2 linked regions of the Nitratireductor mangrovi genome follow. The protein of the gene in region 1 binds, or shares a complex with, the protein of each later gene. Links are inferred from orthologs where the notes say so. Each region holds a gene or a part of one and is shown on either strand. Other genes may lie near its edges. The genes, in order: nusB and rpsJ.

Region 1 (5,400 bases):
GAGGATACCTTCATCGAACTGGCAAGATTTGGCTGAAGACCATGTTCACCGGCATCGTCACCGACATCGGCACTGTTTCGACGCTCCAAGAACTGCCCAAGGGTGCGCGCGTCAGGGTCGAGACGTCGTACGATCCGGCAACGATCGCGATCGGTGCGTCCATCGCTTGCGCCGGCGTGTGCCTGACAGTGGTTGCATTGCCGGAAGCCGGTTCGAATGCGCGCTGGTTCGAGGTCGAGGCCTGGGAGGAGGCACTGCGGCTGACCTCAGCTGGTGGCTGGCGATCTGGAACCCGTATCAACCTCGAGCGCGCATTGAAAATCGGTGACGAACTCGGCGGTCACATCGTTTCGGGCCATGTCGATGGCATGGCCGCGATCGTGGGTCGCGAGGACGAAGGAGACGCCGTGCGCTTTACGCTCGAGGCGCCGGCCGACCTTGCCCGTTTCATCGCGCCGAAAGGGTCGGTTGCTCTGGACGGGACGTCGTTGACCGTCAACAAGGTAAATGGCGTGCGCTTCGACGTGCTTCTCATTCATCACTCGCTTGCCGTGACCACCTGGGGCGAACGCGGCGTCGGTGACGCCGTCAACCTCGAGGTCGACACCATGGCGCGTTACGCGGCGCGGCTTGCGGAAGCCGCCAAAGAGGCATAGAGCATCCGGCGACCTCTCGCCGCCGTGTACGTCCCGGAGTTTCCTTGAATGAAAGCACCTGCAAAGCTCAGGCTCCTCATTGTGGAGGCGCGCTTCTACGACGAACTGTCGGACGCTCTTCTGGAAGGCGCCAAGGCGGTGCTTGACGCCGCCGGCGCTGCCTACGACGTCGTTACCGTTCCCGGCGCGCTGGAAGTGCCTGCCGCGATCTCGTTCGCGCTTGACGCCGCCGAGGAGGGTGGTGCCGACTATGACGGCTTCGTCGCGCTTGGCTGCGTCATCCGTGGCGAAACCTATCATTTCGAGATTGTCGCCAATGAATCCTCGCGCGCCCTGATGGATATCTCCATCGAGGAATCCGCCGCGATCGGCAACGGCATCCTGACGGTCGAGAATGAAGCCCAGGCATGGGCGCGCGCGCGGCGCGGGGAGGGTGACAAGGGCGGATTTGCGGCGCGCGCAGCGTTGACCATGATCGCGCTGCGCGAGACGCTCGGAGCCTGAACCTTGAACGCATCGGCAGACAGGACGCGAGGTGAGCCGCGCCAAGCCAACAAGCGTGGCGCCGCGCGCCTGGCCGCTGTACAGGCGCTTTACCAGATGGATGTCGCCGGCACCGGGTTGCTGGAGACGACCGCCGAATACGAGACCTTCCGTCTCGGCAAGGAGCTTGACGGCGCCCTCTACCGGGAGGCCGACCCGCAGTGGTTTCGCGCGATCCTGTCCGGCGTGGTCGAAAACCAGAAGACTCTGGATCCGGTGATCCGGCAGTCGCTGCTTGAAGACTGGCCGCTGTCGCGTCTCGATTCGACGCTGCGTGCCATTCTGCGTGCCTCTGTCTACGAACTGATGAAACGCTCGGACGTGCCGACAGCGGTGATCGTCTCGGAATATGTCGATATCGCCAAGGCGTTCTACGAAGAGGATGAACCCAAGGTGGTCAACGCCGTACTCGATCGCGTTGCGCGGCGCCTGCGCGGCGAGGATGCGGCCAAGGCCGGCCGATGACGGCCGGCTTCAACGAAAAGGAAGCGCGCCGCACGGCGCTGATCCTTGCCAGCGCCAGTGCCATCGTCGGTGCGGCGGCACCAATTTCGATCTCGATTGGCGGCCTTGCCGGGCTTTATCTGCTCGGGGCGGACAAGTCGCTCGCGACCGCACCGGTCACCGCCTACACGCTCGGCGTCGCGCTTGGCGCGCTGCCGCTCGCTTGGCTGGTGCGCAGGGTCGGCCAGCGCAATGGCTTCATCTCCGGAACGGTCGCCACCGCGGTCGGCAGCGCCGTCGCTACGCTGGCCCTGTTCGACGCCAATTTCTGGCTCTTCGCGCTCGGCCTACTGGTCATCGGTTTCGGCGGCGCGTCGGTTCAGCAATACCGTTTCGCCGCCGCCGACAATGCCCCATCGCACTTCAAGGCGCGCGCCATTTCAACTGTGCTCGCTGGCGGTGTGGTGATGGCGATCGTCGGCCCGCAGGTCGTCATCTTCACCCGCGACCTGTTCGCGCCGGTGATGTTCGCGGGCTCCTTCGCCGCGGTGATCGGGCTCGCCGCGCTCGGCGCGATCATCCTGTCGTTCCTGCGTCTGCATGACCGGCAGGCTGTGGCGGTCGCGGCCAGTGATGCGCCCGTCCGCCCGCTTGGCACGATCCTGCGCCAGCCCCGTTTCGTCGTATCCCTGCTGTGCGCCATCGGCTCTTATGCCTTGATGAGCTTTGTCATGACCGGTGCTCCGCTCGCCATGGTAGGCTGCGGCTTTACCCCGGACGAGGCCGCGCTCGGTATTTCCTGGCACGTCATGGCGATGTTTGCGCCGAGTTTCGTCACGGGGCGGCTGATTGCCAGGTTCGGCAAGGAGACGATCGTCGCGATCGGTTTGATTCTGCTTCTCGGTTGTGCGGCGGTCGCCTTGTCCGGTATCGCACTGTGGCAGTTCTGGTCCGCCCTCATCCTGCTTGGTATCGGCTGGAATTTCGGCTTCATCGGCGCCACGGCCATGGTCTCGGAAACCTATAGCGAAGCCGAGAAGGGCAAGGTGCAGGGCATTCACGACTTCTTCCTGTTCGGGTCGGTCGCGTTCGCCTCGTTGATGTCGGGCCAGGTCTACAACGCCTGGGGTTGGGAGATGCTCAACTGGATCATCTTCCCGGTCGTCGTCGGTTGTATCGCCGCGCTTGCGCTGCTGGTGGCGGCCGAACGTCGCCGCGTGGCCGCCTGAACCATCGTCTCGCCGTGGCGACAGGCGATGCGTGGCCGTGCTAGCGTCGGCTCGCGCAAACAGGAGACGACATGCCGGAGAAGACCGATACGCGGGCTCGCCTCGCCCTGTTGATCGACGCGGATAATGTCCGCTCGGAGTTCTTGCCCATCATCATCCGCGAGGCCTCAGCCTACGGCACCATCACCGTGAAGCGCGTCTACGGACATTTCGCCAGTTCGGCGATGAAGTCGTGGCATGCGCTTGTCCACGAACATGCTCTGACGCCGGTGCACATCCCCCCCGCCGCCAAGGGCAAGAATGCCACCGACATGAAGCTGGCAATCGAGGCGATGGACTTGCTCCACCGAGGCCAGATCGAGGGCTTCTGCATCGCTTCCTCCGACAGCGACTTCACAACGCTGGCAAGCCGCATCCGCGAGGAGGGCGTGGCGGTCTACGGTTTCGGCGAACAGAAGGCGTCGGTCGCCTATGTGCGTTCCTGCGACCGCTTCTTCTACTGCGACCTGCTGCTCGAGGAAGAAGAGCAGGAGCAGGATCAGAAGAGGAAGCCGCGCAAGAAGGTCTCGCCGCCGACACGCGACATCCTGGCGGCCATCGACGACCTCTCCGGCGAGGATGGCTGGGCTCCCCTGGGTGAGGTCGGCCAGATACTCAACAAGCGCATGCCCGATTTCGACCCGCGCAACTATGGTTTCCGCAAGCTGAGTGGTCTTGCCGAAAGCATGGGTTCGGTCGAGGTCAAACGCTCGCGCGAGGGCGGCGGCCCGGTGCTGGTGAAGCGCAGATAGTTTCGACCAAAGTCGGTTGCGCGATAGCGGCGAAAGCCGGGCAAAACCGTAACAAAACCTTGACGTTGGCGCGGGCGTTTCGCATAAGCCGCCTCGATCGGCCGGACTCCGCCCATTTTCGTGGGCGCTCCGGCCTTCCTTCAACGGCCCGGGGAGGGGTTCTTCCGGGCCAAACCCAGGGAAATTCGGCAATGACCATGCTTTACGTCGTCATCGCCTGCGGCCTGCTTTCTGTCCTCTACGCCATCTGGGCGACGCAGTCGGTCCTCGCGGCCGATCAGGGCAACGAGCGCATGCAGGAAATCGCCGGCGCCATCCGTGAGGGTGCGCAGGCCTATCTCAGCCGGCAGTACACCACGATCGCCATCGTCGGCGTCGTGGTCTTCCTGCTCGCCTGGTGGCTGCTCTCCGGCGCTGCGGCGGTCGGCTTTGCGATCGGCGCGATCCTTTCCGGTGTTGCCGGCTTCATCGGCATGCACGTGTCTGTGCGCGCCAATGTGCGCACCGCGCAGGCGGCCTCCAACAGCCTCGCCGCCGGCCTCGACATCGCCTTCAAGTCGGGCGCCATCACCGGCATGCTGGTTGCCGGCCTCGCGCTGCTCGGCGTCGCCGTCTACTATTATGTGCTGATCGGCCCGATGGGCTACGCCCCGGCCGACCGCGCCGTCATCGACGCGCTGGTCGCGCTTGGCTTCGGCGCTTCGCTGATCTCGATCTTCGCGCGTCTCGGCGGCGGCATCTTCACCAAGGGTGCCGATGTCGGTGGCGATCTCGTCGGCAAGGTGGAAGCGGGCATTCCCGAGGACGATCCGCGCAACCCGGCCACCATCGCCGACAATGTCGGCGACAATGTCGGCGACTGTGCCGGCATGGCGGCCGACCTGTTCGAGACCTACGCGGTGACGGTTGTCGCGACCATGGTGCTCGGCGCCATCTTCTTCGGTGGCACCGAGGTGCTGGCAAGCGTCATGCTCTATCCGCTGGCGATCTGCGCGGCCTGCATCATCACCTCCATCATCGGCACCTTCTTCGTGCGCCTCGGCGCCAACGGCTCGATCATGGGCGCGCTCTACAAGGGCCTGATCGTGACCGGGCTCCTGACCGTGCTCGGCATCGGTGCTGCGACCTCGCTTACCATCGGATGGGGCGAGATCACGCCGTCGGCGACCGGCGTTTCCGCGATGACCGGCACCAACCTGTTCATCTGCGGCGTGATCGGGCTGGCCGTCACGGGCCTGATCGTGGTCATCACCGAGTACTACACCGGCACCAACAAGCGTCCGGTCAACTCGATCGCCCAGGCGTCCGTTACCGGCCATGGCACCAACGTCATTCAGGGCCTCGCCGTTTCGCTCGAGGCGACTGCGCTGCCGGCAATCGTGATCGTGGCCGGCATCATTGCCACGTTCCAGCTTGCCGGCCTGTTCGGCACCGCAATCGCCGTGACGACCATGCTCGGCCTTGCCGGCATGATCGTTGCGCTCGACGCCTTTGGCCCGGTGACCGACAATGCCGGCGGCATCGCCGAAATGTCCGGACTGCCGTCGGAAGTGCGCCAGTCGACCGACGCCCTCGACGCGGTCGGCAACACCACCAAGGCCGTGACCAAGGGCTACGCGATCGGCTCGGCCGGTCTCGGTGCGTTGGTGCTGTTCGCCGCCTATTCCTACGATCTGGAGTATTTCGCCGCCAATGCGGCGCAGTTCCCCTATTTCGAAGGCATGGGCAACGTCTCGT
Region 2 (15,326 bases), 170 kb from region 1 along the record:
ATCAGGAGCCGCCTCTGGGCACGCTCGAAAAACACGATGAGCGCAATCACCGCAATCGCCAGCACGATGATGGCCAGAATGATGCCGGTCGACAGCGCTCCGGTGCGGCCCAGTTCGAGGGTACCGCCCAGGGCGGAGGGAAGCCCTGCGACAATGCCGGAGAAGATGATCAGCGAGATGCCGTTGCCAATGCCGCGAGCGGTGATCTGCTCGCCGAGCCACATCAGGAACATGGTGCCGCCAACCAGGGTGATGACGGCGGAGATGCGGAAGAACCAGCCGGGATCGGTGACGATATCGGTACCACTCTCGAGTCCGACAGAAATACCGTAGGCCTGAACCGTCGCAAGCAGGACGGTACCGTAGCGGGTGTACTGGTTGATGACCTTGCGGCCCTGCTCGCCTTCCTTCTTCAACTGCTCGAGCGTCGGGATCACCGACGTCATCAGCTGCATGATGATGGAAGCGGAGATGTAGGGCATGATGCCGAGGGCGAAGATCGCCATGCGCTCGACGGCGCCGCCGGCAAACATGTTGAACATGCCGAGAACGCCGCCCGACTGCTGCTCGAACGCCTGCGCGAAGGCATCGGGATTGATCCCCGGGATCGGGATATAGGTGCCGAGGCGGTAGACGAGCAATGCGCCAAGGGTAAACCAGATCCGCTTCTTCAGATCCTCGGCCTTGGCGAAGGCAGCGAAGTTCAGATTGGAGGCAAGTTGCTCAGCAGCAGACGCCATGAAAAGTTCTCCGCTTCGTCACGCTTCCTGACCCGTCCGTCGCGGACGACGCGTGCGCCGAAGCCCCGAGATAGGCCCCAGCCGCCCAGGATGCAAGCGGCGGCCAGGGGCCGCCGCTATTGGTCGCACCGGAAACCGGTTACTCGGCGGCAGGCTTTTCCGGCAGCTTCACCGAACCGCCGGCCTTTTCGACCTTCTCGATGGCGGCCTTGGAGGCGCCGGCGATTTCGAAGGTCACCTTGGCCTTGAGTTCGCCATCGGCGAGCAGACGCACGCCATCGCGAACACGGCGGATAACGCCAGCCTCGACGAGCGCCTCGGCCGTCACCGGCTTCTTGGCATCAAGCTTCTTGGCGTCGACCGCCTGCTGGATGCGGGCCAGCGAAACGATGTTGAAGTCCTTCGGGAACGGGACCTTGAAGCCACGCTTGGGCAGACGGCGGTAAAGCGGCATCTGGCCGCCCTCGAACCCGTTGATCGAGACGCCGGAACGGGACTTCTGGCCCTTCACACCGCGCCCACCGGTCTTGCCGAGGCCCGAACCAATGCCGCGCCCGACGCGCTTGCGCGACTGGGTCGCGCCTTCCTTGTCGCGCAGTTCGTTGAGTTTCATGTCGATGCTCCAGCGTCGCTTACGCCTCGTCCACGACGCGGACGAGATGTTGCACTTTCGCGATCATGCCGCGCACGGAGGGCGTGTCCTCCAGCGTGCGGCGGCGATGCAGCTTGTTCAGACCAAGGCCGATCAGCGTCGCACGCTGCTCGGCCGGGCGGCGGATGGGGCTGCCGACCTGCTCGACCGTTACGGTCTTGCCCTTCTTCTTCTCAGCCATTTTCCTGTTCCTCTGTCAGCCGCGCGAGCAGTTATTCTTCGGCGGCGGCAGCGCCGCGACGCGCCTGCAGTGACGAATATTTGATGCCGCGCTGGGCAGCCACATCCTTGGGGTGCATCTGCTGCTTCAATGCGTCGAAGGTGGCGCGCACCATGTTGTAGGGATTGGACGTGCCCATCGACTTGGCCACGACGTCATGGACGCCGAGGGTCTCGAAGACGGCGCGCATAGGGCCACCAGCGATGATGCCGGTACCGGCCTTTGCGGCGCGCAGCAGGACGCGACCGGCGCCATGGCGGCCGGAGACGTCGTGGTGGAGCGTACGGCCCGACCGGAGCGGCACGAAGATCATGTCGCGCTTGGCGCTTTCAGTCGCCTTGCGGATCGCCTCAGGCACCTCGCGCGCCTTGCCGTGACCAAAGCCGACGCGGCCCTTCTGGTCGCCGACTACGACGAGTGCTGCAAAGCCGAAGCGGCGGCCGCCCTTGACGACCTTGGCGACGCGGTTGATGTGAACGAGCTTGTCGACAAATTCGCTGTCGCGCTCTTCGCGATCACGGCCGCGGCCGTCCCTGCGATCCTGTGCCATTATCCTGTTCCTTGTTCTTTTCCGGAAGCACGGCGGTTGATTTTTGCCTGACCCGGCGCCTTGGCCGGGGGGCGGTTTAGAACGACAGACCGCCCTCGCGGGCAGCCTCGGCGAGCGCCTTGACGCGGCCGTGGTAGATATAGGCGCCGCGGTCGAAAACGACCTCCTTGACGCCGGCCTTGACCGCACGCTCGGCAATCAGCTTGCCAACCGCGGCTGCGGCAGCGGCATCCGCACCGGTCTTGAGCGAACCCTTGACGTCCTTCTCAAGCGTCGAAGCGGCGGCGACCGTGTGGCCCTTCTGATCATCGATGATCTGGGCGTAGATGTTCTTCGACGAGCGATGGACCGAGAGGCGCAGGCGATCGCCGGCCACCGCCTTGACCTGGCGGCGGACGCGGGCAGCGCGGCGCTGGGTAGAATCCTTAGAAGCCATGGCCTGCTTTCCTTACTTCTTCTTGCCTTCCTTGCGCACGATGCGCTCGTCGGCATAACGCACGCCCTTGCCCTTGTAGGGCTCGGGGCCGCGATACTCGCGGATTTCCGCTGCGACCTGGCCGACCTTCTGGTTGTCGATACCAGTCACGACGATCTCCGTCGGCTTGGGCACGGTGATCTGGATGCCTTCCGGCGCCTTGTAAACCACCTCGTGGCTGAAGCCGAGAGAGAGCTGCAGATCCTTCCCCTGCAGGGCCGCGCGGTAACCGACGCCGGTAATCTCGAGACGCTTCTCGAAGCCGTCCTTCACCCCCTTGAGGATGTTCTGGATCATCGTGCGCGACATGCCCCATTTGGAGCGTGCGTCTTTCGACTGATCACGCGGATCGACCTTGATCTCGCCGTTGTCGAGCTTGACCAGAACCTCGTCGTTGACGACGAAGCGCAGTTCGCCCTTCGGGCCCTTCGCGATAACGGTCTGGCCATCGACGGACGCGGTCACGCCATCCGGCACCGCCACGGGTCTCTTACCAATACGAGACATGTTCCTGTCCTCGTTCGTTCTGTTTGGGCCCGATCAGAAGATCTGGCAGAGGATCTCTCCGCCGACATTCTGTTCGCGCGCTTCATGGTCCGCCATGACGCCCTTCGGCGTCGACAGGATCGAAATGCCGAGGCCGTTGGAGACCTGCGGAATCGACCTGGCCGAAACATAGACCCGACGACCGGGCTTCGAGACGCGGGCGATCTCGCGGATCACCGAAACGCCATCGAAATATTTCAGCTCGATCTCGATCTCCGACTTGCCATTGTCGAAATCGGTCTGGCTGTAGTCGCGGATATAGCCTTCGGACTTCATGACTTCGAGCACACGCGCGCGCAGCTTGGACGCCGGGGTCGAGACCTTGGTCTTCTTGCGGCCATAGGCGTTGCGGATGCGGGTCAGCATATCGCCGAGAGGATCACTCATGGACATCGCTCGCCCTCCTTACCAGCTCGACTTGACCAGGCCCGGGATCAGACCCAGCGAGCCCAGTTCACGCAGCGCAACGCGCGACATGTTCAGCTTGCGATAGAAGGCGCGCGGACGCCCCGTCACCTCGCAGCGATTACGGATGCGCACCTTGGAAGAGTTGCGCGGCATCGCGGCGAGCTTGAGCTGCGCGCGGAAGCGATCTTCCATCGGCAACTCACGGTTCATCACGAGCGCCTTGAGTTCGGCACGCTTGGCCGCGTGGCGCGCGACGAGCTTGCGGCGGCGCTTGTTCTTTTCGACTGAGCTGGTCTTTGCCATATCAGATTGTTCCTTTTTCGCTGCCGTTACTGCCGGAACGGGAAGTTGAAGGCCTTGAGCAATGCCCGGGCCTCGTCGTCCGTCGTGGCGGTCGTACAAACGATGATGTCCATTCCCCAGATCTGGTCGACCTTGTCGTAGTTGATCTCGGGGAACACGATGTGCTCCTTGATGCCCATGGCGAAGTTGCCGCGGCCGTCGAAGCTCTTCGGGTTAAGGCCGCGGAAGTCACGCACGCGCGGCAGCGCGATCGTCACAAGGCGATCGACGAAGTCGTACATACGGTCCTTGCGCAAAGTCACCTTGGCGCCGATAGGCATGCCCTCGCGCACCTTGAAACCGGCGATGGAGGTGCGTGCCCGCGTGACGACGGCCTTCTGGCCGGCAATCAGCGACAGTTCTTCCGCAGCCACGGTCGGCTTCTTGGAGTCCGCGGTCGCGGCCCCGACACCCATATTGATGACGACCTTTTCGAGACGCGGAACCTGCATCTCGTTGTCGTATGAGAACTGGTCGCGCAGCGCCTTGCGAATGGTCTCGTTGTAGAGCTTCTTCAGGCGCGGTTCGTAAGTCTCAGACATCGATCTCAACTCCCGAGCGCTTGGCGACGCGAACCTTCTTGCCGTCCTTGATCTCGAAGCCGACGCGGGTCGGCTTGCCGTCCTTGGGGTCGGCGAGCGCAAGGTTGGACATGTGGATCGGCGCATCGATGGAGATGATGCCGCCTTCCTGGTTCTGCGTCTGCCGCTGATGGCGGCGCACAACGTTGATGCCGCGGACGACGGCCTTGTCGTCCTTCGGCATGACTTTTAAAACCTCGCCGGTGCGGCCCTTGTCCTTGCCGGCGAGCACGACGACCTTGTCGCCTTTACGGATCTTCTGCATCAATCCGGCTCCTTACAGCACTTCCGGCGCCAGCGAGATGATCTTCATGTGGGCCTTCGCGCGCAATTCGCGCGGGACAGGGCCGAAGATACGCGTGCCGACCGGCTCTTTCTTGTTGTCCACCAGAACGGCGGCATTCTTGTCGAAACGAATGACGCTGCCGTCCGGACGGCGGATGTCCTTGGCCGTGCGGACCACGACCGCCTTCATCACGTCGCCCTTCTTCACGCGGCCGCGCGGAATGGCTTCCTTGACCGAGACGACGATCACGTCGCCCACGGAAGCGTATTTCCGCTTCGAACCGCCCAGCACCTTGATGCACATGACACGACGGGCGCCGGAATTGTCAGCGACGTCGAGGTTTGTTTGCATCTGAATCATGACTGGCCGCCTTCTTCTTGTTCATGGGAAGGGCTGCCCTTCCCGGCTTTCCGAAACTTTTCGCTACTCGGCCTGCGCTTCGGTCACCACGACCCAGCGCTTGTCCTTGGAGATCGGCCGCGACTCCTGGATGAGCACGGTGTCGCCCACCTTGTGGCTGTTGGCCTCGTCATGCGCCTTGTAGTTTTTCGACATGCGCACGGTCTTCTTCATCACCGGGTGGGTAAAGCGGCGCTCGACCTTGACGACGACCGTCTTGTCGTTCTTGTCGCTGACGACCGTGCCCTGCAGGATGCGCTTTGGCATATTCTTCTTCCTACGCGTTCTTGTCCGCCGATTTCTCGGCGACGATGGTCTTGATGCGCGCGATGTCCCGACGGACCTGCTTGACGCGCGAGGTCTTCTCGAGCTGACCGGTCGCCTTCTGAAAGCGCAGGTTGAACTGCTCCTTCTTCAGGCCGGCGAGCTCGTCATTGAGCTGATCCAGGGTCTTGGCCCTGACGTCAGAGGCTTTCATCGTTGCGCCCTTCCTATTCGCTCACGCGCTGGATAAAGCGCGTCTTGACCGGCAGCTTGGCAGCGCCCAGGCGCAATGCCTCGCGCGCGATCGTTTCGGAAACGCCGTCCAGTTCGAACATGATCCGACCCGGCTTGACGCGGCAGACCCAATAGTCGACCGAGCCCTTGCCCTTACCCATGCGGACTTCGGTCGGCTTGGAGGTGACAGGCACGTCCGGGAAGATGCGGATCCAGACGCGGCCCTGGCGCTTCATCTCGCGGGTGATGGCCCGGCGAGCAGCCTCGATCTGACGCGCGGTGACACGCTCCGGCTCCAGCGCCTTCAGCCCGAACGAGCCGAAGTCGAGCTTGGTGCCGCCCTTGGCGGCGCCGTGAATACGGCCCTTGAACTGCTTGCGGAACTTCGTGCGCTTCGGCTGCAGCATCGTTTTCTACTCCAAATTCCGTTTCCTGCGCGAGGAACGATCAGGCGTTCTCGCGACGACGGCCACCGCCGCCCTGATGCTCGCTCTCGATCGCACGGCGTTCCGACGCCATCGGATCGTGTTCGAGGATCTCGCCCTTGAAGACCCAGACCTTCACGCCGCAGGCGCCGTAGGCGGTCTGCGCCTCGGCAGTGCCATAATCGACGTCGGCGCGCAGCGTGTGCAGCGGCACGCGGCCCTCGCGGTACCATTCCATGCGCGCGATCTCCGCGCCGCCAAGCCGGCCCGAGCAGTTGATGCGAATGCCTTCGGCACCAAGGCGCATCGCCGACTGGACGGCGCGCTTCATGGCACGGCGGAACGCAACGCGGCGCTCCAGCTGCTGGGCGATCGACTGCGCGATCAGCGTGGCGTCGACCTCGGGCTTGCGCACCTCGACGATATTCAGATGCGTCTCCGACTGGGTCATCTCGGTCAGTTTGCGGCGCAGCTTCTCGATGTCGGCGCCCTTCTTGCCGATGATCAGACCCGGACGCGCTGCGTGGATCGTCACCCGGCACTTCTTGTGCGGGCGCTCGATCACGACCTTGGAGATCGCGGCCTGCTTCAGCTCCGACATCAGGTAATCGCGGATCTTGAGGTCTTCGTGCAGCAGCTTGCCGTACTCGCCGGTGTTGGCATACCAGCGCGAATCCCAGGTCCGGTTGATGCCGAGGCGAAGCCCGATCGGATTGACTTTCTGGCCCATCAGGCGGCCTCCACTTTCTCTTCAACTTCGCGAACGACGATGGTCAGGTTCGCGAACGGCTTCTCGATGCGGCTGGCGCGTCCGCGGCCACGTGCATGGAAGCGCTTCATGACGATCGACTTGCCGACAAAAGCCTCGGCGACAACCAGCGAATCGACGTCGAGATCGTGATTGTTCTCGGCATTGGCGATCGCCGATTCCAGGGTCTTCCTGACCGTTCCGGCGATGCGCTTGCGCGAGAACTCGAGGTCGGCGAGCGCGCTCGCCACCTTCTTGCCGCGGATCATGGCGGCAACCAGGTTCAGCTTCTGCGGGCTGACGCGGATCGTGCGCAGGACGGCGCGCGCCTCGTTGTCAGCAAGCCGGCGCGGAGCTTTGGCCTTGCCCATGACTTACTTCCTCTTCGCCTTCTTGTCCGCGCCGTGGCCGTAATAGGTCCGGGTCGGAGCGAATTCACCGAATTTGTGCCCGACCATGTCTTCCGACACGGAGACGGGAATATGCTTCTGGCCGTTGTAGACGCCAAAGGTCAGGCCGACGAACTGGGGTAGGATCGTGGAACGGCGGCTCCAGATCTTGATCACTTCGTTGCGGCCGCTCTCGCGCACCTTGTCGGCCTTCTTCAGCATGTAGCCGTCGATGAAGGGGCCTTTCCAGACTGAGCGGGTCACTTCGCCTTACCTCTTCTTATGACTTGCGCGCATGACGCGAGCGCATGATGAACTTGTCGGTCGCCTTGTTGGAGCGCGTACGCTTGCCCTTCGTGGGCTTGCCCCACGGCGAAACCGGATGACGACCGCCGGAAGTGCGGCCTTCACCACCGCCGTGCGGATGGTCGACCGGGTTCATGGCGACGCCGCGGTTGTGCGGACGCTTGCCGCGCCAGCGGGTGCGGCCCGCCTTGCCATCGTTGATGTTGGCATGGTCCGGATTGGAAACCGCGCCGACAGTGGCGAGGCACGACCCATGCACGAGGCGCTGTTCGCCGGAGCTCATACGCAGGATTGCCATACCCTGGTCGCGAGCGACAAGCTGCACATAGGCGCCCGCCGAACGCGCGACCTGTCCGCCCTTGCCGGGCTTCAGCTCGACATTGTGGACGATCGTGCCGACCGGCATCGCCGAAAGCGGCATGGTATTGCCGGGCTTGACGTCGGCCGAGGCGCTGGAGACGACCTTGTCGCCCACCGCAAGACGCTGCGGCGCCAGGATGTAGGACAGTTCGCCGTCATCATAGCGGATGAGCGCGATGAAGGCGGAGCGGTTCGGGTCGTACTCGATACGCTCAACCGTTGCCGCGACGTCGAACTTGCGGCGCTTGAAATCGATGACGCGATAGGTCCGCTTGTGACCCCCGCCGATGAAGCGCGCGGTCACGCGGCCGGCATTGTTGCGGCCGCCCGACTTGGTGAGACCTTCGGTCAGGCCCTTGACCGGCTTGCCCTTGTAGAGGCCGGAGCGGTCAACGATGACCAGCTGACGCTGGCTCGGCGTGACCGGATTGTACTTCTTGAGTGCCATGATCCTACCTCAAGCCTCTCAGAGACCCGTCGCGATATCGATCGCGTGGCCTTCGGCCAGCGTCACAACGGCTTTCTTGATATCGCTCTGCTGGCCGATGGTGCCGCGGAAACGCTTCACCTTGCCCTTGCGAACGAGCGTGTTCACGGACGTCACCTTGACGCCGAAAAGCGCCTCGACGGCCGCCTTGATCTCAGGCTTCGACGCCTTGCGAGCGACGTTGAAGACAACCTGGTTGACCTCGGACGCCATGGTCGACTTCTCGGTGATCACCGGGCTGACGATCACGTCATAGTGGCGGAGATCGGTCATTTAAAACGCTCCTCGAGAGCCTCGACGGCCGCCTTGGAAAGGACAAGCGTGCCGCGGCGCAGAATGTCGTAGACGTTGATGCCCTGGACCGGCAGCACGTCGATATTGGGGATGTTCGAGGCCGCCCGCTTGAAGTTCTGGTCAAGCTCGGCGCCACCGATCATCAGGGCGTTGTCCAGCCCGAGCTTGGCGAACGTCGCGATGAGCGCCTTGGTCTTGGCATCCTTCACCGACAGTTCGTCGACGACGATCAGCGTGGAGGCCTTCGCCTTCGCCGACAGGGCATGCTTCAGACCGAGCGCGCGCACCTTCTTGGGCAAATCGTGCTCGTGGCTGCGCACCACCGGACCGTGGGCACGGCCACCGCCGCGGAACTGCGGAACGCGGGCCGACGAATGCCGGGCGCGACCCGTACCCTTCTGGCGGTACATCTTGGCACCGGTGCGCGAAATCTCCGCGCGCCCCTTGGTCTTGTGCGTGCCCTGCTGCTTCTTGGCGAGTTGCCAGCGCACGACGCGCTGAAGCAGGTCTTCGCGCGGGTCGAGGCCGAAGATCTCGTCCGAGAGCGTCGCCTTGCCTGCGTCCTTGCCGGCGAGCGTTGTGATCTTGATGTCCATCACTCGGCCCCTTCCTGAGCGGCAGCTTCATTGGCGACCGCCGCGGCGGCGGCGCGGATCGCAGCCGGCTTCGGCGCGTTGTCGGGCAGCGCGGCCTTGACCGCGTCGCGAACCAGGATCCAGGCGCCCTTGGAGCCCGGAACGGCGCCGCGGATCAGGATCAGGCCACGATCGACGTCGGTGGAGACCACCTCAACATTCTGCGTGGTCACGCGCGTCTGGCCCATGTGGCCAGCCATCTTCTTGCCCTTGAACACCTTGCCGGGGTCCTGGCGCTGACCGGTCGAACCGTGCGAACGGTGCGATACCGAGTTACCGTGGGTCGCCCGGCCGCCACCGAAATTGTGGCGCTTCATGACACCCTGGAAACCCTTGCCGATCGAGGTGCCTGTGACGTCGACCTTCTGACCGGCAACGAAGTGGTCGGCCGTGATCTCGGCGCCAATATCGAGCAGGTTGTCCGGGGAGACACGGAACTCGGCCAGCTTCGACTTCGGCTCGACCGACGCGGCAGCAAAATGCCCGCGCAGCGCCTTGGTCGTGTTCTTCACGCGGGCAAGCCCGACTCCAAGCTGGACGGCCGTGTAGCCGTTCTTCTCCTGGGTGCGCTGCGCCACAACCTGACAGTTCTCCATCCGCAGAACGGTCACGGGCACATGTTCGCCCGCATCGTTGTAGATGCGCGTCATCCCCACCTTCTGTGCGATAACACCTGAACGCATCGGTTCAACTTCCTTCTCAAGAGTTCCCGGGCCGAGCCTCAAGCCCTGCCGCGCCTCTTCCCAAAGCCCCTTAGAGCTTGATCTCAACGTCGACGCCGGCGGCCAGGTCGAGCTTCATAAGCGCGTCCACGGTCTGCGGCGTCGGGTCCACGATATCGAGCAGGCGCTTGTGCGTGCGCATCTCGAACTGCTCGCGGCTCTTCTTGTCGATGTGCGGCGAGCGGTTCACCGTGAACTTCTCGATCCGCGTCGGCAGCGGAACCGGTCCGCGAACGCTGGCGCCGGTGCGCTTGGCGGTCGACACGATCTCGCGCGTCGAGGCGTCGAGCACACGGTGGTCGAACGCTTTGAGGCGGATTCGGATATTTTGTCCGTTCATGCGTCTTGTCCTTGTTTGACCCGGGCGCGGCGGGATTGCCGCACCCGCGCCAGACCGGTTTTTCCTATTCCGTGATGGATGCGACGATGCCGGCGCCGACGGTGCGGCCGCCTTCGCGGATGGCGAAGCGCAGCTTCTCCTCCATGGCGATCGGCACGATCAGTTCAACGTCAACCGTCACATTGTCGCCCGGCATCACCATCTCCGTGCCTTCCGGAAGCGTGACGACACCCGTCACGTCCGTCGTGCGGAAATAGAACTGCGGGCGGTAGTTGGTGAAGAACGGCGTGTGGCGGCCGCCCTCCTCCTTGGTCAGGATATAGGCCTCGGCCTTGAACTTGGTGTGCGGCGTCACCGAACCCGGCTTGCACAGAACCTGGCCGCGCTCCACGCCCTCGCGGTCGATGCCGCGCAGAAGCGCGCCGATGTTGTCGCCCGCCTGGCCCTGGTCCAGAAGCTTGCGGAACATCTCGACGCCCGTCACCGTCGTCTTCGAAGTCGGGCGGATGCCGACGATCTCGACCTCCTCGCCGACCTTCACGATGCCGCGCTCGACGCGGCCCGTCACAACCGTGCCGCGGCCCGAGATCGAGAACACGTCCTCGATCGGCATCAGGAACGGCTGGTCGACCGGACGCTCAGGCGTCGGGATATAGGCGTCGACTTCCTTCATCAGCTCGCGGATCGCGTCCTCGCCGATCTCCTTGTTGGAGTCCTCGAGCGCCGCCAGCGCAGAGCCCTTCACGATCGGAATGTCGTCGCCCGGGAACTCGTAGCTCGACAGGAGCTCGCGAACCTCGAGCTCGACAAGCTCCAGAAGCTCGGCATCGTCGACCTGGTCGACCTTGTTCAGGAACACGACGATCGCCGGAACGCCGACCTGGCGGGCAAGCAGGATGTGCTCGCGCGTCTGCGGCATCGGGCCGTCCGCCGCCGAAACAACCAGGATCGCGCCGTCCATCTGCGCGGCACCCGTGATCATGTTCTTCACGTAGTCGGCGTGGCCCGGGCAGTCGACATGCGCGTAGTGGCGCGCATCCGTCTCGTACTCGACATGCGCCGTCGAGATCGTGATGCCCCGCGCCTTCTCCTCAGGCGCTGCGTCAATCATGTCATACGCCTTGAACTCGCCAAAATACTTCGTGATCGCCGCCGTCAACGACGTCTTGCCATGGTCAACGTGACCAATCGTGCCAATGTTCACATGAGGCTTATTACGCTCGAATTTACCTTTTGCCATGTGAGGTCTCCATTTCCTGCTGCCCGCTGGCGGGCGAAGTTGACGTTGGCGTCAATCCGGCGGGATTACGCGTATTTCTTCTGGATTTCCTGCGCGACCGCAGTCGGCACAGGCTCGTAATGATCGAACTGCATCGTGTACTGGGCGCGGCCCTGGGACATCGAACGCAGCGTGTCGACGTACTTGAACATGTTGGCCAGCGGCACCATCGAATTGACGACAACGGCGTTGCCGCGCATCTCCTGGTTCTGGATCTGGCCGCGGCGGCCGTTCAGGTCGCCGATCACCGAGCCGACATAGTCCTCAGGTGTCACCACCTCGACCTTCATGATCGGCTCGAGCAGCTGGGCACCCGCCTTCTGCGCACCCTCACGGAAAGCAGCGCGCGAAGCGATCTCGAAGGCCAGGACCGACGAGTCGACGTCGTGGTAGGCGCCGTCGATCAGCGTTGCCTTGACGCCCAGCATCGGGAAGCCGGCCACCGGACCGGAGGACATGACGCTCTCGATGCCCTTCTGGACGCCGGGAATGTATTCCTTCGGCACCGAGCCGCCGATGATCTTGGATTCGAAGACGAAGTCCTCGCTCTCCGGATTGGGCTCGAACACGATCTTGACGCGCGCGAACTGACCCGAACCGCCAGTCTGCTTCTTGTGCGTGTAGTCGATCTCGGCCTGCCGGGTGATGGTCTCGCGATACGCGACCTGCGGTGCGCCGACATTGGCCTCGACCTTGAACTCGCGCTTCAAGCGATCGACGATGATGTCGAGGTGAAGTTCGCCCATGCCCGAGATGATGGTCTGACCGCTTTCCTCGTCCGTCTTGACGCGGAAGGAGGGGTCCTCGGCGGCGAGACGGTTGAGGGCCATGCCCATCTTTTCCTGGTCGCCCTTGGTCTTGGGCTCGATCGCGATCTGGATGACCGGATCCGGGAATTCCATGCGCTCCAGGATGACCGGCTTCAGCGGGTCGCACAGCGTATCGCCCGTCGTGGTTTCCTTGAGACCGGCAAGCGCGACGATGTCGCCGGCATAGGCCTCTTCGATGTCCTCACGCGAGTTGGAGTGCATCTGCAGCATGCGGCCGATACGCTCGCGCTTCGCCTTCACGGTGTTCTCGAGCGAGACGCCCTTCTTCAGAACGCCGGAGTAGATGCGGCAGAAGGTGAGCGAACCGACAAACGGGTCGTTCATGATCTTGAAGGCCAGCATCGACACCGGCTCTTCGTCGGACGACTTGCGGCTGATCTCGCTTTCGGTCTTCGGATCGATGCCCTTGATGGCCGGCACTTCAACCGGCGAGGGAAGAAAGTCGACGACGGCGTCAAGCAGCGGCTGCACGCCCTTGTTCTTGAAGGCCGAGCCGCAGAACATCGGGAAGAACTTGACCTCGACGGTGCCCTTGCGGATCAGCTTGCGCAGCTCGTCGTTGGAAGGAAGATTGCCCTCAAGGTAGGCCTCAAGCGCGGCCTCGTCCATCTCGACAGCGGTCTCGATCAGCTTTTCGCGATACTCTTCGGCCTGCGCCTGGAGATCGGCCGGGATGTCGAGAACATCCCACTCGGCACCAAGGTTTTCGGACTTCCACACCAGTGCCTTCATCTCGACGAGGTCGATGACACCGGCGAAGTCGCTCTCGGCGCCGATCGGCAGCTGCATGACGACCGGCGTCGCGCCAAGGCGCGACTTGACCATCTCGACCGACCGGAAGAAGTCGGCGCCGATCTTGTCCATCTTGTTGCAGAAGATCATGCGCGGGACGCGATACTTGTCGGCCTGACGCCACACGGTCTCGGTCTGCGGCTCGACACCGGCATTGGCATCGAGCAGCGCTATGGCGCCGTCGAGCACGCGCAGCGAACGCTCGACCTCGATCGTGAAGTCGACGTGGCCAGGGGTGTCGATGATGTTGAAGCGGCGCTTCTTGCCGTCACGGCCTTCCCAGAAGGTCGTGGTCGCGGCCGACGTGATGGTGATGCCGCGTTCCTGCTCCTGCTCCATCCAGTCCATGGTCGCGGCGCCGTCGTGGACTTCGCCGATCTTGTGCGACTTGCCGGTATAGAACAGGACGCGCTCGGTCGTCGTGGTCTTTCCGGCGTCGATATGCGCCATGATGCCGAAATTGCGGTAGTCTTCGATCTTGTAGTCGCGGGCCATCTCTCGTGCCTTTCGCTCGTCCTGTCGCGCTGCCGATTACCAGCGGTAATGGGCAAAGGCGCGGTTGGCCTCAGCCATGCGGTGCGTGTCTTCGCGCTTCTTGACTGCCGTGCCGCGGTTGTTGGCGGCATCCATGAGTTCGCCCGATAGGCGATCGATCATGGTGGTCTCGTTGCGGCCGCGCGCGGCGGTGATCAGCCAGCGGATAGCGAGCGCCTGACGCCGTTCGGGACGGACGTCGACCGGGACCTGATAGGTCGCGCCACCGACGCGCCGCGAGCGAACCTCGACATGCGGAGCAACGTTGTCGAGCGCCTGATGGAACACCCCGACCGGCTCCTGCTTGGTCTTGTCCTCAATCTGGTCGAGGGCACCATAGACAATCGACTCGGCGACCGACTTCTTGCCGTGCAGCATGACGGCGTTCATGAACTTGGTCACAACCAGATCCCCAAACTTGGGATCCGGGTTGATTTCGCGCTTTTCTGCTCTGTGACGACGGGACATCTGCTCTCAGCCTCTCAGGTCACTTCGGACGCTTGGCGCCGTATTTCGAACGACGCTGCTTGCGATTCTTCACGCCCTGCGTGTCGAGCACGCCACGGATGATGTGGTAGCGCACGCCCGGAAGGTCCTTCACACGACCACCGCGGATCATGACCACGGAGTGCTCCTGGAGGTTGTGCCCCTCACCCGGGATGTAACCGATCACCTCGAAACCATTGACGAGGCGGATCTTCGCAACCTTGCGCAGCGCCGAGTTCGGCTTCTTGGGCGTCGTTGTGTAGACGCGCGTGCAAACACCCCGCTTCTGCGGGTTCTGCTGCATGGCCGGAACCTTGTTGCGCTTCACCGGCGCGGTGCGCGGCTTGCGGATCAGCTGGTTAACGGTAGGCATAAACCTTCCTCTTCTTCAATTCCGTCTCAAGGCCACGTGAGGGCCGCTCGCAGCGCCTTTTCCATACGCAAATTCGGGCCACACGCCGCTCCTTGCGGCTTGCCCGAACAAAAAAGCAGAGGAAGCGGAACCGCTTCATGCACGCCGGAATGTCGTCGCTCGTAGAACGAACCCTGTTTGAGACGAACTTCAGGACGCGTCGTCCCGAAAAGCCAAGTCTCACATCGGCTCAGACGCGGCGGCTAATACGCCCGTGCGCCCCACCCGTCAACCCCGTCGCCGCAAAAATCCTGCGCTTCTGCGGGTTTGGCCACCGTCACGTAATTTTCTTTCGCTGGAAGCGCGCTGACGGCAGATATGGTTCGCTAGGGCCTGTCATGCAAGGTTGTGGCGTGCAAGACATGACGCCCGTGCGGCTGCGTCGCCGCCAGAATCGCCAAGAGGCGCGAAAGGGAACGCCATGCAGGACAACGACAACCGCCCCGTCACCATCATCACCGGCAGGGTTTGGGAACGCAAGGGCGGCGATTCCCTGGGAGTACACGTGATGTTGGTGGCTCCGGATGACGATACCGCCGTTCGTTCCGCGCTCGAAGCGCTGGCTCGTGAAGGCTATGTCGAGGCCGAAC

The links.
Region 2: the proteins of nusB (region 1) and rpsJ are in contact, whole or in part, in a solved structure (PDB 3D3B), measured with the Escherichia coli proteins. The link is inferred for Nitratireductor mangrovi from one-to-one orthologs.

Annotation. Positions count from the first base shown.
Region 1 is NZ_CP042301.2:788,788-794,187, forward strand. Bases 1-2,913 are described here. They hold nusB (transcription antitermination factor NusB), read left to right. Parts: upstream 1-1,163; coding sequence 1,164-1,664; downstream 1,665-2,913. Other genes in these bases: ribD (bifunctional diaminohydroxyphosphoribosylaminopyrimidine deaminase/5-amino-6-(5-phosphoribosylamino)uracil reductase RibD), read left to right, coding at 1-36; FQ775_RS03790 (riboflavin synthase), read left to right, coding at 42-656; FQ775_RS03795 (6,7-dimethyl-8-ribityllumazine synthase), read left to right, coding at 705-1,160; FQ775_RS03805 (MFS transporter), read left to right, coding at 1,661-2,872. In the rest of the region: FQ775_RS03810 (NYN domain-containing protein), read left to right, coding at 2,944-3,663; FQ775_RS03815 (sodium-translocating pyrophosphatase), read left to right, coding at 3,855-5,400. UniProt on the Escherichia coli protein: Part of the processive rRNA transcription and antitermination complex (rrnTAC). The complex forms an RNA-chaperone ring around the RNA exit tunnel of RNA polymerase (RNAP).
Region 2 is NZ_CP042301.2:952,437-967,762, reverse strand. The notes cover bases 8,750-11,517. They hold rpsJ (30S ribosomal protein S10), read right to left. Parts: upstream 10,404-11,517; coding sequence 10,095-10,403; downstream 8,750-10,094. Other genes in these bases: tuf (elongation factor Tu), read right to left, coding at 10,468-11,517; rplC (50S ribosomal protein L3), read right to left, coding at 9,302-10,024; rplD (50S ribosomal protein L4), read right to left, coding at 8,750-9,302. Also shown: preprotein translocase subunit SecY, read right to left, coding at 1-740; rplO (50S ribosomal protein L15), read right to left, coding at 880-1,353; rpmD (50S ribosomal protein L30), read right to left, coding at 1,373-1,573; rpsE (30S ribosomal protein S5), read right to left, coding at 1,605-2,162; rplR (50S ribosomal protein L18), read right to left, coding at 2,239-2,598; rplF (50S ribosomal protein L6), read right to left, coding at 2,611-3,144; rpsH (30S ribosomal protein S8), read right to left, coding at 3,178-3,576; rpsN (30S ribosomal protein S14), read right to left, coding at 3,589-3,894; rplE (50S ribosomal protein L5), read right to left, coding at 3,921-4,475; rplX (50S ribosomal protein L24), read right to left, coding at 4,468-4,779; rplN (50S ribosomal protein L14), read right to left, coding at 4,792-5,160; rpsQ (30S ribosomal protein S17), read right to left, coding at 5,224-5,466; rpmC (50S ribosomal protein L29), read right to left, coding at 5,477-5,677; rplP (50S ribosomal protein L16), read right to left, coding at 5,691-6,104; rpsC (30S ribosomal protein S3), read right to left, coding at 6,145-6,852; rplV (50S ribosomal protein L22), read right to left, coding at 6,852-7,241; and 9 more genes. UniProt on the Escherichia coli protein: Involved in the binding of tRNA to the ribosomes. Part of the processive rRNA transcription and antitermination complex (rrnTAC). The complex forms an RNA-chaperone ring around the RNA exit tunnel of RNA polymerase (RNAP).